One region of the Streptomyces aureoversilis genome, then DNA from elsewhere that is predicted to be linked to it. Evidence: riboswitches for the same ligand, from Rfam matches in the RefSeq annotation. Region 1 holds a riboswitch; the other holds the start of a gene.

The links. Region 1 has a riboswitch for thiamine pyrophosphate ahead of thiO (glycine oxidase ThiO). Riboswitches for the same ligand answer to the same signal wherever they lie in the genome.
Region 2: another riboswitch for thiamine pyrophosphate. It lies ahead of ACFPP6_RS31415 (thiamine ABC transporter substrate-binding protein); the one in region 1 lies ahead of thiO (glycine oxidase ThiO).

The regions. Positions count from the first base shown of each region.
Region 1 is NZ_JBHSKJ010000009.1:37,836-45,512, reverse strand. It holds gene thiE (thiamine phosphate synthase) at 1-644, opposite strand, end outside; gene ACFPP6_RS17280 (Rv2175c family DNA-binding protein) at 786-1,151, opposite strand; gene ACFPP6_RS17275 (NAD(P)/FAD-dependent oxidoreductase) at 1,212-2,381, opposite strand; TPP riboswitch at 2,576-2,687, shown strand; gene thiO (glycine oxidase ThiO) at 2,686-3,885, shown strand; gene thiS (sulfur carrier protein ThiS) at 3,921-4,121, shown strand; gene ACFPP6_RS17260 (thiazole synthase) at 4,131-4,931, shown strand; gene pknB (Stk1 family PASTA domain-containing Ser/Thr kinase) at 5,029-6,984, shown strand; gene ACFPP6_RS17250 (deoxyribonuclease IV) at 6,987-7,677, shown strand, end outside.
Region 2 is NZ_JBHSKJ010000024.1:37,476-45,152, forward strand. It holds gene ACFPP6_RS31405 (ABC transporter ATP-binding protein) at 1-773, opposite strand, end outside; gene ACFPP6_RS31410 (ABC transporter permease) at 773-2,488, opposite strand; gene ACFPP6_RS31415 (thiamine ABC transporter substrate-binding protein) at 2,464-3,564, opposite strand; TPP riboswitch at 3,560-3,667, opposite strand; gene rlmN (dual-specificity RNA methyltransferase RlmN) at 3,734-4,843, opposite strand; gene ACFPP6_RS31425 (phosphatidate cytidylyltransferase) at 5,008-6,108, opposite strand; gene frr (ribosome recycling factor) at 6,108-6,665, opposite strand; gene pyrH (UMP kinase) at 6,836-7,615, opposite strand.

The DNA.
Region 1 (7,677 bases):
CGCTCGCGGACCCGCTCGGCCAGCTCCGCGGCGGCCGCTCCGGGGTCGTCCGCCTCGGTGATCGCGCGGACCACGACGACCCGGCGGGCGCCCGCGTCGAGCACCTGCTCCAGATTGCCCAGATCGATGCCGCCGATCGCGAACCAGGGGCGCTCGGTGCCCAGGGCCGCCGCGTGGCGGACCAGGGGCAGGCCGGGGGCGTGGCGGCCCGGCTTGGTGGGGGTGGGCCAGCAGGGGCCGGTGCAGAAGTAGTCCACACCGGGCTCGGCGGCCGCGGCGTCCACCTCGGACCCGGCGTGCGTCGACCGGCCGATCAGGACGTCCGCGCCGAGGATGGCGCGGGCGGCGGGTACCGGCAGGTCGCCCTGGCCGAGGTGCAGCACGCCGGAACCGGCGGCGTGGGCGACGTCGGCACGGTCGTTGACCGCGAAGAGCTTGCCGTGGCGCCGGGCGGCGTCGGCGAAGACCGCGAGGTGCTCCAGCTCCTCGCCCGCCTCCATGCCCTTGTCGCGCAGCTGGACGATGTCGACACCGGAGGCGAGGACCGCGTCGAGGAATTCCGGCAGGTCGCCCTGGCGCTTGCGGGCGTCGGTGCACAGGTACAGCCGGGCGTCGGCGAGCGCGTCGCGGGCGGTGGCGGACATCGGGTGGTTCCCCCCGGGTCGGCGGTGTGCGGGCGGGGGCGGGCCCCGCCCGCACACCGGACGGTTCTGACGGGCGCGGTCACCGCGCCCTGAAACGGATCGGGCCCCGGAACGGACCGGGCCCGCGGGCTTCCCGGCGGCTCAGACGGCGAGCGCCTGGGCGCGCCGCTTCACCTCCGTGCCGCGGTTCTCCCGCAGGGCGTCCGCCGGGGTGCCCGGCAGGGTCTCGTCGGCGGTGAACAGCCACTCCAGCATTTCCTCGTCGCTGAAGCCGTCGTCCCGCAGCAGCGTCAGGGTCCCGGCCAGGCCCTTGACGACCTTGCCCTCGCCGATGAAGGCGGCGGGCACCATGAGCACCCGGTTCTCACCTCGGCGCACGGCGATCAGCTGGCCCTCCTTCACCAGCTGCCGCACGCGCGTCACCTCCACGCCGAGCTTCTCGGCGATGTCGGGGAGGTTGAGCCAGGCGGGAACAAGCGCGTCGATCTTTGCGTCAATCTCGGTCACGGGACAAGCCTGCCATCTGGCGCTGACAGCCGGTAGCCGGGTTGACCCGACCCGGGCGCGTCACAGCGCCGCGGCCTTCAGCGGCACCGACGCGTCGGCGGCCTTGGCGCGGTCCAGCAGGGCGCCCTTCTCGATGAGCTTGCGGCCCTGGGCCAGGTCCCTGGGACGGCCGACGGCCAGCAGGGCGACCAGGACGCCGGCGCGCAGCCAGCACACGCTCCAGGCGGCGCTCGCGGGGTCGCCGCGCCACAGCAGCTCGTCGGCGGCGGCGTGGTGGCCGACGTACTGCACGAACCGCCCGAACTGCTCGGACCAGAAGTACGGCACCGGGTCGTACGACGGCCCCTCGGCCGGGCCCAGCACGATGTTCGCCGCAACGGTCCGCGGGCCCTGCATGGCGTTGTCCCAGTGGTGCACGAGCAGCCGCTCGCCGTAGCGGGCGGAGGGGAACGACGCGCAGTCGCCGACCGCGTAGACGCCGGGCAGGGAGGTGCGCAGCCGCTCGTCGGCGAGGACGGCGCGGTCCTCGCCGAGCGCGATGCCGGAGCCCTCCAGCCAGCCGGTCGCGGCCCGCGCCCCGACGCCGACGACCACGGCGCCGGCCGTCAGCCGGGTGCCGTCGGCCAGCACGACCGCGTCGTGCTCCACGGCGGTCACCCGCGCGCCGAGCATCAGCCGGGCGCCGCTCTCCTCGTACCAGGGGGCCATCCGGGCGGCGACCTCGGCGGGCACGGCGCCGGCGAGGACGCGGTCCGCGGCCTCGACCACGGTCACCGCGCAGCCCGCCTCCCGGGCGGCCGTGGCGACCTCGGCGCCGATCCAGCCCGCGCCGACGGCCACGACGTCGTGCTGCGCGGCCAGGACCGGGCGCAGCCGCACGGCGTCGTCGAGGGTGCGCAGCAGGTGGACGTTGGGCAGGCCCTCGCTGCCGGGCAGCCGGACGGGCTCGGCGCCGGTGGCGATGACCAGGACGTCATAGGGGACCGGCCCGGCGGCGGTGTCCACCAGGTGCTCGGCCGGGCGCAGGCCGGTGGCCTCCCGGCCGAGCCGGAGGTCTATCCCGAGCAGGTCGAAGTCCACCTCGAACGCGGAGCCGTCGGCCTTGCCCAGCAGGACGGCCTTGGAGAGCGGGGGCCTGTCGTACGGAGGGTGCGGCTCGGCGCCCAGCACGGTGACGGTGCCGGCCCAGCCGAGCTCGCGCAGGGCGACCGCGGTCTGCACGCCGGCCATTCCGGCGCCCACGATGACGACGCGCCGCTCACGGGCGGCAAGTGGTTCTTCCCGGTGCTCGCTCACCCGATCACTGTAGGACGACGGCCGTGCGCGACCGGGGCCAGGGCCTGCCCGGCGGGTCTCCTCCCGCGCCGCGGAGCGCCTCGGTCCGGCCTTCCGGTGGGTTCGCGGCCCGTACTAGGGTGGCCGGTGCACGCACTCGCGGGAGCCCGGACGACCGGGCTGAGAGGGAGGCTGGACGGCCTCCGACCGTACGAACCTGATCCGGGTCATGCCGGCGAAGGGAGGGGCTGGACACCTCATGGCCGCGTCGACGACCACACCGGGCGCACCGACCGCGCCGACCGTTCCCGCCTGCGACGTCCTCGTCGTGGGCGGCGGGCTCATCGGGCTCGTCACCGCCTGGCGCGCCGCGCAGCGCGGGCTGCGGACCGCCGTCGCCGACCCCGCGCCGGGCGGCGGCGCGGCGCGCGTCGCCGCCGGGATGCTGGCGGCGGTGACCGAGCTGCACTACGGCGAGGAGGCGCTGCTCGCCCTCAACCTGGCCTCCGCGCGCCGCTATCCGGACTTCACGGCGGAGCTGGAGGAGGCCAGCGGCGTCGCCACCGGCTACCGGGCGTGCGGCACGCTGGCCGTCGCCCTCGACGCCGACGACCGCGAGCACCTGCGCGAACTGCACGCTCTGCAGCAGCGCTCCGGCCTGGACTCGCAGTGGCTCACGGGCCGCGAGTGCCGCCGCCTGGAGCCGATGCTCGCGCCCGGCGTACGCGGGGGGCTGCGGGTGGACGGGGACCACCAGACCGATCCCCGCAGGCTCGCGCGGGCGCTGCTCACGGCCTGCGAGCGGGCCGGGGTCGCCTTCCACCGCTCGGGGGCCGCCCGGCTGCTGCTCTCCGGGGACCGCGCCACGGGCGCCGAGCTCGCGGACGGCCGCCGCGTCGCCGCGGAGCAGGTGGTGCTCGCCGCGGGCAGCCGCAGCGGGACGCTCGCGGGCGTCCCCGCCGATGTCCTGCCGCCCGTGCGCCCCGTCAAGGGCCAGGTGCTGCGGCTGCGCGTCCCGGACGCGTACGCGCCCTTCCTCTCCCGCACCGTGCGCGCGGTCGTCCGCGGCGGGCCGGTGTACCTGGTGCCGCGCGAGAACGGCGAGCTCGTCCTCGGCGCGACCACCGAGGAGCTCGGCTGGGACACCACGGTCACCGCCGGCGGCGTCTACGAGCTGCTGCGCGACGCCCACGAACTGGTGCCCGGCATCACCGAGCTGCCCCTGGTGGAGACCTCCGCCGGGCTGCGCCCCGGCTCCCCCGACAACGCCCCCCTCCTCGGCCCGACCGCCCTGCCCGGGCTGCACGCCGCCACCGGCCACCACCGCAACGGCGTCCTCCTCGCCCCGCTGACCGGCGACGTGATGGCCGAGGTGCTGACCACCGGGCGCCTCCCCGAGGAGGCCCGCCCCTTCACCCCCCGACGCTTCTCGAACGCGCTGCAGGAGCTGCCCGTATGAACCCCAGCGACCCCACCGACAACCCCGAGGCCCACATGGGCATCAGCGTCAACGGCGAGCACCGCGAGGTGCCGCACGGCCTGACCCTGGGCGGTCTCGTGGCGAGCATGACCACCGCGCCCGGCGGCGTGGCCGCCGCCGTCAACGAGGCCGTCGTGCCGCGCGGCCAGTGGGCCGCCACCCGGCTCGGCGCGGGCGACCGCGTCGAGGTCCTCACCGCAGTGCAGGGGGGCTGATCAGCGCTGATGGCGGACGATCTGCTCACCATCGCCGACACCACCCTCGGCTCCCGGCTGATCATGGGCACCGGCGGGGCGCCCAGCCTCGACGTCCTGGAGCGCGCGCTGCTCGCCTCCGGCACCGAGCTGACCACCGTCGCGATGCGCCGCCTGGACGCGAGCGTCCGGGGCTCGGTGCTGTCCGTGCTGGAGCGGCACTCCATCCGGGTGCTGCCGAACACGGCCGGCTGCTACACCGCCGGCGAGGCCGTCCTGACCGCCCGGCTGGCCCGGGAGGCGCTCGGCACGGACTGGGTCAAGCTCGAAGTGATCGCCGACGAGCGCACGCTGCTGCCGGACCCGATCGAGCTGCTCGACGCCGCGGAGATCCTCGTGGACGACGGCTTCACGGTGCTGCCGTACACCAACGACGACCCGGTCCTCGCCCGCAAGCTGGAGGACGCCGGCTGCGCGGCGATCATGCCGCTGGGCTCGCCCATCGGCTCCGGCCTCGGCATCCGCAACCCGCACAACTTCCAGCTGATCACCGAGCGGGCCGGGGTCCCCGTGATCCTCGACGCGGGCGCCGGCACGGCCTCCGACGCGGCGCTCGCCATGGAGCTGGGCTGCGCCGCGGTGATGCTCGCCTCCGCGGTGACCCGCGCGCAGGAGCCGGTGCTGATGGCGGAGGCGATGCGGCACGCCGTGGAGGCGGGGCGGCTGGCGTACCGGGCGGGACGGATACCGCGGCGGCACTTCGCCGAGGCGTCCTCTCCTGCGGAGGGCTTGGCACGTCTCGATCCGGAACGTCCGGAGTTCGCTCAGTAGCGGGGGCTCCGCCCCTGACCCCTTTTGTCCTCAATCGCCGGAAGGGCCGATTTTTACCGGGTCAGGGCTTCGTCCCGGCCCCTTTTAGACTCGTCGCGTGGATACGACGCTAGGGGACCCGTTGGTCGGGCACACGCTCGACGGCCGCTACCGGGTCGAGGCCCGCATCGCCGTGGGCGGGATGGCCACGGTCTACCGTGCCCTCGACACCCGGCTCGACCGGGTGCTCGCGGTCAAGGTGATGCACCCCGGCCTCGCCGCCGACACCGCGTTCGTGGAGCGCTTCATCCGCGAGGCCAAGTCGGTCGCGCGCCTGGACCACCCCAACGTGGTGGGCGTCCACGACCAGGGCACCGACGGCCCGTACGTCTATCTGGCGATGGAGTACGTGCCCGGGTGCACCCTGCGCGACGTGCTGCGCGAGCGCGGGGCTCTCCAGCCCCGCGCCGCCCTCGACATCCTGGAGCCGGTGCTGGCCGCGCTGGGCGCGGCCCACCTCGCGGGCCTGGTGCACCGCGACATGAAGCCCGAGAACGTGCTGATCGGCGACGACGGCCGGGTGAAGGTCGCCGACTTCGGGCTCGTCCGGGCCGTGGACACCGACACCACCGCGTCCACCGGATCCGTCCTCGGCACCGTGTCGTACCTGGCCCCCGAGCAGCTGGAGCACGGCACCGCCGATCCGCGCGTGGACGTCTACGCGTGCGGCGTCGTCCTCTACGAAATGCTGACCGGCGCCAAGCCGCACACGGGCAGCACCCCGGCCCAGGTCCTCTACCAGCACCTCCACGCGGACGTCCCGCCGCCGTCGGCGGCCGTGCCGGGCCTGGCCGCCGGGCTGGACGGCCTCGTGGCCGACGCCACGGCCCGCGACCCGCGGCTGCGCCCGGCGGACGCCGTCGCGCTGCTCGGCCTGGCCCGGGCGGCGCGCGCGGAGCTGAGCGACGAGCAGCTGGACGCGGCGCCCCCGCAGGCGCTGACCGACGCGGTCACGGGCCGCGCGACGGGCCCGGAGGACCGTACGAGCGTGCTGCCCCGGCCGGCCGCGCGCCCGCTGCCCGCCGAGGACGGCGATCAGCTGAACCGCACGACGCGGCTGGAGCAGCCGCCCGCTCCCCCGGTCCCGCCCGCTCCTCCCGCGGGCCCGCGCGGCCGGTTCCGGCAGGCGCCGCGGCGCGGGGTCCTCGTGGCGGTCGCCGCGCTGCTGGCGGTCCTGATCGGCACGGGTGTCTGGTACGTCAACTCGGGCCAGTTCACGACCGTCCCCGCCGTCCTGGACATGACCCGGGACAAGGCGGAGAAGACGCTGGACGACGCCGGGCTCGGGGTGCGCACGAAGGAGGACTTCAGCGACACCGTCGAGCGCGGCCACGTCATCGCCGCCGACCCGGCGCCCGGCAAGCGCATCCGCAACACCGGCAAGGTGACGATCACCCTCTCGCGCGGCCCCGCCCGGGCCGAGGTGCCCAACGTCGCCGGCATGCCCTTCGACGAGGCGAAGAAGAAGATCGAGGGCGCCGGCCTGACCGTCGGCGAGATCGCCAAGCAGTTCAGCAGCGAGACCCCGCAGGGCTCGGTGCTGGCCACCGACCCGAAGCCGGGCGAGCAGCGCCGCCCGGAGGCGCCGGTCGCGCTGACCGTCAGCAAGGGCGCGCCGCTGGACGTGCCGGACGTGCGGGGCATGTCCGTGGACGCCGCGACCGCCGCCCTGCGCGACAAGGGCTTCGAGGCGAAGGTGTCGGACGCCCAGGTCTTCTCCGACCGCGCCAAGGGCTCCGTGGCCGAGCAGTCCCCCGGTACGGGCGACAAGGCCGCCAAGGGCGACACGGTCACCCTCACCGTCTCCAAGGGCAAGGAGATGGTGCCCGTCCCGGACGTCACGGGCAGGAACGAGGCCGAGGCCAAGCGGCTGCTGACCGAGGCGGGCTTCAAGGTGAAGGTCGACAAGCCGTTCTTCTTCCCGCAGGACTCGGTGGAGAGCCAGTCGGTCAAGGGCGGCGAGCAGGCCGCCAAGGGCGACACGGTCACCATCAAGCTCAAGGGCGGTCTGTAGCGGTGGAGGAGCTGATCCCGGGGCGGCTGCGCAACCCCGTAGGCGGCCACGTGCCGGTGGCGGGCGGGCTGGCCAAGGTGGGCCTGGCCTACGCGCGCGAGATGGGCGCGGAGACCCTGCAGGTCTTCGTCGCCAACCCGCGCGGCTGGGCGACGCCCGCGGGCAACCCACGGCAGGACGAGGAGTTCCGCGCCGCGTGCGCGCAGGAGTCCCTGCCGGTCTGGGTGCACGCCCCCTATCTGATCAACTTCGGCTCGCACACGGAGGCGACGGTCGAGCTGTCCGCGGAGTCGATGCGGCACTCGCTGCGCCGCGGCCGTGCCATCGGCGCGCAGGGCGTGGTCGTGCACACCGGCTCCGCGACGGGCGGCCGGCCGCGCCGGGCGGCGCTGGAGCAGGTCCACGAGCGGCTGCTGCCGCTGCTGGACGAGCTGACCCACGACGACGACCCCTGGCTGCTGCTGGAGCCCACGGCCGGCCAGGGCGCGTCCCTGTGCTCGCTGGTCGAGGACCTCGGCCCCTACTTCGAGGCACTGGAGCACCACCCGAAGCTGGGCGTGTGCCTGGACACCTGCCACGTCTTCGCGGCGGGCCACGACCTCGCCGGGCCGGGCGGGATGAAGAGCACGCTGGACGAGCTGGTCTCGGTGGTGGGCGAGGGACGGCTGCGCCTGATCCACGCCAACGATTCGA
Region 2 (7,677 bases), on a different contig from region 1:
ACCGGGACCTTCCCCCACACGGTGTCCGCGCTCTCGCCGCCGACCGTCGCCTCGACGACGTTGTCGAAGCCGAGGAAGCGGGCCACGAACTCGGAGGCCGGGCGGCGCCAGACCTCCAGCGGCGTGCCGGCCTGAGCGATCCGTCCGTCACGCATCACGACCACGCGGTCGGCGAGGGCGAACGCCTCGCCCTGGTCGTGGGTGACGGCCAGCACCGTGGTGCCCAGCCGGCCGAAGAGGTCGCGCAGTTCGACGACCAGGCGCTCCCGCAGGCCGCGGTCCAGCTGCCCGAGCGGCTCGTCGAGCATCAGCAGCCGGGGCTGCGGCGCGAGGGCCCGCGCGAGGGCCACCCGCTGCTGCTCGCCGCCGGACAGGGCGGCGATGGAGCGGCGCTGCGCACCGGGCAGCCCCACCAGCTCCAGCAGCTCGGCGACCGTCCGTGCCGTCTCGGCCCGCCCCATGCCGCGCATGCGCAGCCCGAAGGCGACGTTGCCCGCCACGTCCCGCTGCGGGAACAGCTGGTGGTCCTGGAACATGAGGCCCACCCCGCGCCTGTGCGTGGGAACGCCGCTCTGGTCGCGCCCCGCCAGGAGCACGTGCCCGGCATCCGCACGCTGAAGGCCGGCCACCACGCGCAGCAGCGTGGACTTGCCGCTGCCGCTGGGGCCCAGCACGCAGACGATCTCGTGCTCGGCGACCTCCAGGTCCACCGCGTCGAGCGCCGCGCGCTCCCCGAAGCGGACGTCGACCTTCTCCAGTCGCAGCAGGGCCATCAGAACTCCCCCGTACGGTCGGTGCGGATACGTTCCAGCACCAGCAGCGCCGCGGCGCACACCAGCATCAGGATCGTGCTCAGGGCCATCGCCTGCCCATAGGTGAGCTCCCCGGGGCGGCCCAGGAGCCGGGCCACCGCCACCGGCAGCGTGGGGCTGTCGGGGCGGGCGATGAAGACCGTGGCCCCGAACTCGCCCAGCGACACGGCGAACGCGAAGCCGGCCGCTACCCCCAGGGCACGGCCGACCAGGGGCAGGTCCACCTCCCGCCACGCCCGCACGGGCGAGGCCCCCAGCACGGCGGCGGCCTCGCGCAGCCGCACGTCCACGGCGCGCAGGACCGGCAGCACGGTCCGTACGACGAACGGCACGCCCACGAGGGCCTGTGCGAGCGGCACCAGGATCCAGGACGCCCTCAGGTCCAGCGGCGGCTCGTCCAGGCTGATGAGGAAGCCGAAACCGACCGTCACGGCGGACGTGCCGAGGGGCAGCATCAGCAGGGCGTCGAAGCCGCGCACGAGCCGCCCCTCGCGCCGGGTCAGCGCCGCAGCCGCGAGCCCGCCGATGACGACCGCGATGGCCGTGGCCGCCAAGCCGTACGCGAGCGAGTTGCCGATTGCCTCGAGCGGGGCGACGACGAACGTGCCGCTGTTGCCGTCCGCCGAGGCCAGGGCGCGGTAGAAGGCCAACCCGAAGCCGTCCGGGCCGTCGAAGGAGCGCAGCACGAGGACCACGAGCGGGGCGAGGATGAGCACGGCGACGACCGCCAGGACGGACGCCAGGAACGCCCACTCGGCCGCGCCCCGCGGGCGCCGCGCCGTGCGCGCCGGGTCGACCAGCTTCAGGGTCGCCTCACGCCGCCGCACCGTCCATGCGTGCACGGCCAGCAGCGCGGCGACGGCCACGAACTGCAGCAGCGTCAGGACGGCTGCCGTCGGCAGGTCGAGCATCTGGGCGGTCTGCTGGTAGATCTCCACTTCCAGCGTGGCGTAGCGGGGACCGCCGAGGATCTGCACGACGCCGAAGGAGGTGAAGGTGAAGAGGAAGACCATGAGGGCCGCGGCGGCCACCGCCGGCGCCAGCGCCGGCAGTGTGACCCGCCTCCAGGCCGTGAAGCGCCCCGCGCCCAGGACTCTGGCCGCCTCCTCCTGGCGCGGGTCGAGCTGGGCCCACAGGCCGCCCACGGTGCGGACGACCACGGCGTAGTTGAAGAACACGTGGGCGAGCAGAATCGCCCAGACGGTCGTGTCGAGGCGCACCCCCCACCACTCGTCCAGCAGCCCCCCGCGCCCGAGCAGCGCCAGGAAGGCCGAGCCGGCGACGACGGTCGGCAGGACGAACGGCACGGTCACCACGGCGCGCAGCGTGCGCTTGCCGGGAAAGTCGAACCGGGCGAAGACGTACGCCCCGGGCAGGGCGAGGGCGAGGGTCAGGGCGGTGGAGGCGGCCGCCTGCCAGGTGGTGAACCACAGCACGTGGCCGATCGCCGGGTCGGTCACGACCTCGCCGATGCGGCCGAACTGCCACTGCCCGCCGTCCTTCAGCCCCCGGGAGACGATCGAGGCGACGGGGTAGGCGAAGAAGACCGCGAAGAAGGCGAGCGGCAGGGCCATGAGGCCGAGCCGCACCGCTGTCCCCCGAACGCCCCGGCCGGGGCCTCGTGCGGGGCCCCGTGCCGGGGCCCCCGGCCCTACTTCAGGACGAGCGAGGACCATGCCTTGACCCACTGGTCGCGGTTCTTGGCGATCTTCTCGGGGGCCATGGTGCCGGGCTCGTTCACCTGCGCGCCGTACTTGGTGAACACCTCGGGCAGCTTGGCGTCCTGGTTGGCGGGCTTCACGAACATCTGCAGCGGCATGTCCTCCTGGAACGTACGGCTCAGCAGGAAGTCGATCAGGGCCTTGCCGCCCTCGGTGTTCTTCGCACCCTTCAGCAGCCCGGCGAACTCCGTCTGCTGGAAGCAGGTGCCCGTGGCGACGCCGGTCGGGCCCTCCGCGGGCTGCGGCTTCACGCCCAGGACCTCGGCGGGCGGGCTGGAGGCGTAGGAGACGACGAGGGGCTTGTCGCCCTTGGCCTTCTTGCCTCCCGCGGAGCCGGAGAAGCGCTCGTTGTAGGCCTGCTCCCAGCCGTCGACGACCTCGACGCCGTTGTCCTTGAGCTTCTTCCAGTAGTCCTGCCACCCGTCGTCGCCGTACTTGGCGACCGTGGCGAGCTGGAAGGCGAGCCCCGGGGAGGACGTGGCGACGTTCTCGGTGACGAGCAGGTTCTTGTACTCGGGCTTGATCAGGTCGTCGAGGGACGTCGGCGGGGCCAGCTTGTGACCGGCGAAGTACGCGCGGTCGTAGTTGACGCAGATGTCGCCGGTGTCGATGGGCGTGACCCGGTGCCGGCCGGCGTCGGCCTGGAGCTTCCTCGGGACGCGGTCCAGGCCCTTGGCCTCGTACGGCGCGAAGATGCCGTTGTCGAGCGCACGGGAGAGCAGGGTGTTGTCGACGCCGAAGAAGACGTCGCCCTGCGGGTGGCTCTTGGACAGGATGGCCTGGTTGACGGCCTGGCCGGCGTCGCCGCCCTTGAGGACCTTCACCTTGTACCCGGTCTGCCGGGTGAACTGCTTGAGCACCTCTTCGGACGCCGCGAAGGAGTTGTGCGAGACCAGGGTGACGGTCTTGTCCTTGCCTTCGGACGTGCCGGAGCCCCCGGAGCCGTCCGAGCCGCCGCACGCGGCCAGGGCCGGAAGGGCGAGCACGCCGACGGCGACTGCGCCGGCGGCACGCCGCAGGTTGGTGTTCATGATCGAGCTGACTCCCTACGCCGGTATGACCCGGATCAGGTCCGAGGGTCTGCGGGCCGTGCCGCACTCTCAGCGCCCCGTGGGCGCTCCCCTGTCGGATTGTTCATTTGTGCGAGGGCACCGTATCAGTGCCCTCCCCATGGAACTGTGTCTGACCTGCGGACCAGGCTCAGCGCTCGGCTGCTGCCAGCTGCCCGCAGGCGCCGTCGATCTCCTGACCGCGGGTGTCGCGGACGGTCACCGGCACCCCGTGCGAGGCGATCGCCGCGACGAAGGCCCGCTCGTCCTCGGGGCGCGAGGCCGTCCACTTCGACCCCGGGGTGGGGTTGAGCGGAATGAGGTTGACGTGCACGCGCTTGCCCTTGAGGAGCCGGCCCAGGAGGTCGCCGCGCCATGCCTGGTCGTTGATGTCACGGATCAGGGCGTACTCGATGGAGACCCGGCGGCCGGACTTCTCCGCGTACTCCCACGCGGCGTCGAGGACCTCGCGGACCTTCCAGCGCGTGTTGACCGGCACCAGGGTGTCGCGCAGCTCGTCGTCCGGTGCGTGCAGGGAGACGGCCAGACGGCACTTGAAGCCCTCGTCGGCGAAGCGCAGCATCGCCGGGACCAGGCCCACCGTGGAGACCGTGATGCCGCGCTGGGAGAGCCCCAGGCCGTCCGGCTCGGGGTCCGTGAGGCGGCGGATGGCGCCGACGACCCGCTTGTAGTTGGCCAGCGGCTCGCCCATGCCCATGAAGACGATGTTGGACAGCCGCGCGGGGCCGCCGGGGACCTCGCCGTCACGCAGCGCGCGCATGCCGTCCACGATCTGGTGGACGATCTCGGCCGTCGACAGGTTCCGGTCCAGACCGGCCTGGCCGGTGGCGCAGAACGGGCAGTTCATGCCGCAGCCGGCCTGCGAGCTGATGCACATGGTGACCCGGTCGGGGTAGCGCATCAGCACGGACTCCACCAGCTTGCCGTCGTGCAGCCGCCAGAGGGTCTTGCGGGTGGTGTCGTCGTCGCACGAGATGTGACGCACGACGCTCATGAGCTCCGGCAGCAGCTCGGCGGCGAGCTTCTCGCGCGCCGCCGCCGGGATGTCGGTCCATGCGGCCGGGTCGTGCGCGTACCGGGCGAAGTAGTGCTGCGAGAGCTGCTTGGCGCGGAACGGCTTCTCACCGATCGCGGAGACGGCCTCGCGGCGCTCGGCGGGCGAGAGGTCGGCAAGGTGCCGCGGGGGCAGCTTGGCCCCACGGGGGGCGACGAACGTCAGTTCTCCAGGCGCGGGGGCCATGAGCAAAAACACCTCATTGACGACGGCGGATGACCTCCGCAATCGCGGAGCCAGCGGCAGGACGAGCCGGAACCCGGAGATCTCACAGGGGCACCCCCGCAGGCGCGGGGCCGGAAAAGGGCCCGCCGCACAGCGGCGAGCCCTTCCAGGGTACCCGGCTCCGCTCAGGAGCCGACGAAGACGACCATGAGGAGCCACACCACGGGCGCGGTCGGCAGGAGCGAGTCCAGCCGGTCCATGATGCCGCCGTGCCCCGGCAGCAGGGCGCCCATGTCCTTGATCCCGAGATCCCTCTTGATCATGGACTCGCCGAGGTCCCCCAGCGTGGCGCTGACGGCCACGGCGAGGCCGAGGAGCAGCCCCTCCCACCACACGCCGCCGTCGATCAGGAACTGCATGCACAGAGCACCGGCGACCATCGCGAAGGCGACCGCCCCGAGCAGCCCCTCGCGCGTCTTGCCGGGGCTGATGCGCGGCGCCAGCTTGCGCTTGCCGAACTTCCAGCCCACCGCATACGCACCCGTGTCGCTGACCACGGTCAGGATCAGGAACGTGAGCACCCGCCACGCGCCGTCCCCGGCGGAGAGCATGAGGGCCACGAAAGTGGCCAGGAACGGCACGTAGAAGGCCGCGAAGATGCCCGCCGTGACGTCCTTGAGGTAGTCGTCCGGCGACTCCGTCATCCGCCACACGAGGACGGCCAGGGCCGTGAAGGCCACGGCCACCCACGCCCCCTCGGCGCCGCTCGCGTAGCCGGCGATGACCATGGCGGCTCCGCCGACCGCGAGCGGCACCAGCGGGGCACGGATCCCCTTGCGCTCGGCGAGGCGGGAGGTCAGCTCCCACAGCCCGACCACGACGGCGATCACGATCACGCCGAGGAAGACCGGCTTGTAGATGAACAGGGAGGCGAGGATGACGGCACCGAGGCCCACGCCGACCCCTATCGCCGCCCGCAGGTCACGGCCGGCGCTCTTCTTTCCTGCCTTCGGCGACTCGGGGGAGGCAGGCACCGGGGCGGGGTCCTGGGGCCTGATGTCGGGCTCCTGTTCATCGCGGAACAGGGGGCCGCGAAGATGAGCGGCCCCCTGGTCACGGTCGTCCTGATCTCCGCCTGAGGGGGGCACGATGGGCATGGGCCGAGTCTGCGCCGCGATGCCCGCCTCGTGCACAGGACCCGCCGAACGGGCCGCAGAGGACGGCCCCCGGTCGGTGGACCCCCGGTATCCGGCGCTCGGCGGGGCCCCCCAGGATGTCTCGTTCATCAGACCTCGAGGAGCTCGGCTTCCTTGTGCTTGAGCAGCTCGTCCACCTGCGCGACGTACTTCGCGGTGGTGTCGTCGAGCTCCTTCTCCGCGCGGCGCACCTCGTCCTCGCCGGACTCCTTGTCCTTGACGAGCTTGTCGAGGGCGTCCTTGGCCTTGCGGCGGATGGAGCGGATCGAGACCTTGGCGTCCTCGCCCTTGGTCTTGGCGACCTTGACGAACTCCTTGCGGCGCTGCTCGGTCAGCTCCGGGAAGGTCACCCGGATGATGTTGCCGTCGTTGCTCGGGTTGACACCGAGGTCGGAGTCGCGGATCGCCTGCTCGATGTTGCGCAGCGCGCTCTTGTCGAACGGGGTGACCACGGCCATGCGCGGCTCGGGCACCGAGAAGGACGCCAGCTGGTTGATGGGCGTCAGCGCACCGTAGTAGTCCGCCACGATCTTGTTGAACATCGCCGGGTGCGCACGCCCGGTGCGGATCGCCGCGAAGTCCTCCTTGGCGACCACAACGGCCTTCTCCATCTTCTCCTCGGCCTCGAGGAGGATCTCTTCGATCACCACTTGCTCCTGGTGTTATCAGTAAGCAGAGCCTCGTCGCCCCTGCGCGCGTCTTCTCCTGCACGGTGTCCGACCGGCAGGCGGTTGTCCATCCCCGTGCCGAGGTCTTCCCACGGCACGGAGTTGCCGTCCGTATCGGGCCAGGCCGCTACGGACGGCTGTGCGGGTCGTCAGTCCCGCGTGCTCCGGTCGCTCACGAGCGTGCCGATCTTCTCACCCTTGACCGCACGGCCGATGTTGCCCTCGGCGAGCAGCTCGAAGACCAGGATCGGCAGCTTGTTGTCCATGCACAGGCTGATGGCGGTGGCGTCGGCGACCTTCAGGCCCCGTGCGAGCACCTCGCTGAACTCGAGGGCGTCGAACTTGACCGCGTCGGGGTTCTTCTTCGGGTCGGAGTCGTAGACCCCGTCGACGCCGTTCTTGCCCATCAGGATCGCCTCGGCGTGGATCTCCAGGGCGCGCTGGGCGGCAGTGGTGTCGGTGGAGAAGTAGGGCATGCCCATACCCGCGCCGAAGATCACGACACGGCCCTTCTCCAGGTGGCGCACGGCGCGCAGCGGGATGAACGGCTCCGCGACCTGCCCCATGGTGATGCCCGTCTGGACGCGGGTCTCAATGCCTTCCTTGACCAGGAAGTCCTGGAGGGCGAGCGAGTTCATCACGGTGCCGAGCATGCCCATGTAGTCCGAGCGGGCCCGGTCCATGCCGCGCTGCTGCAGCTCCGCGCCGCGGAAGAAGTTGCCGCCGCCGATGACGACGGCGATCTCGTGGCCCTCGCGGACGACGGCCGCGATCTCACGGGCGATGGCGTGCACGACATCGGGGTCGACGCCGAGGCCGCCCCCGCCGGCGAACGCCTCGCCGGACAGTTTGAGCAAGAACCGGCGGCGTGGGCCGTGGTCAGCAATGGTGTCGTCGGCGGCCTGCCGGGCGTCCGCACCCTGATTCATTGGAGCTCTCCTCGTGCACATACGAAGAAGGCCATTGCCGGATGGGTCCTTTCGGTTCCCTG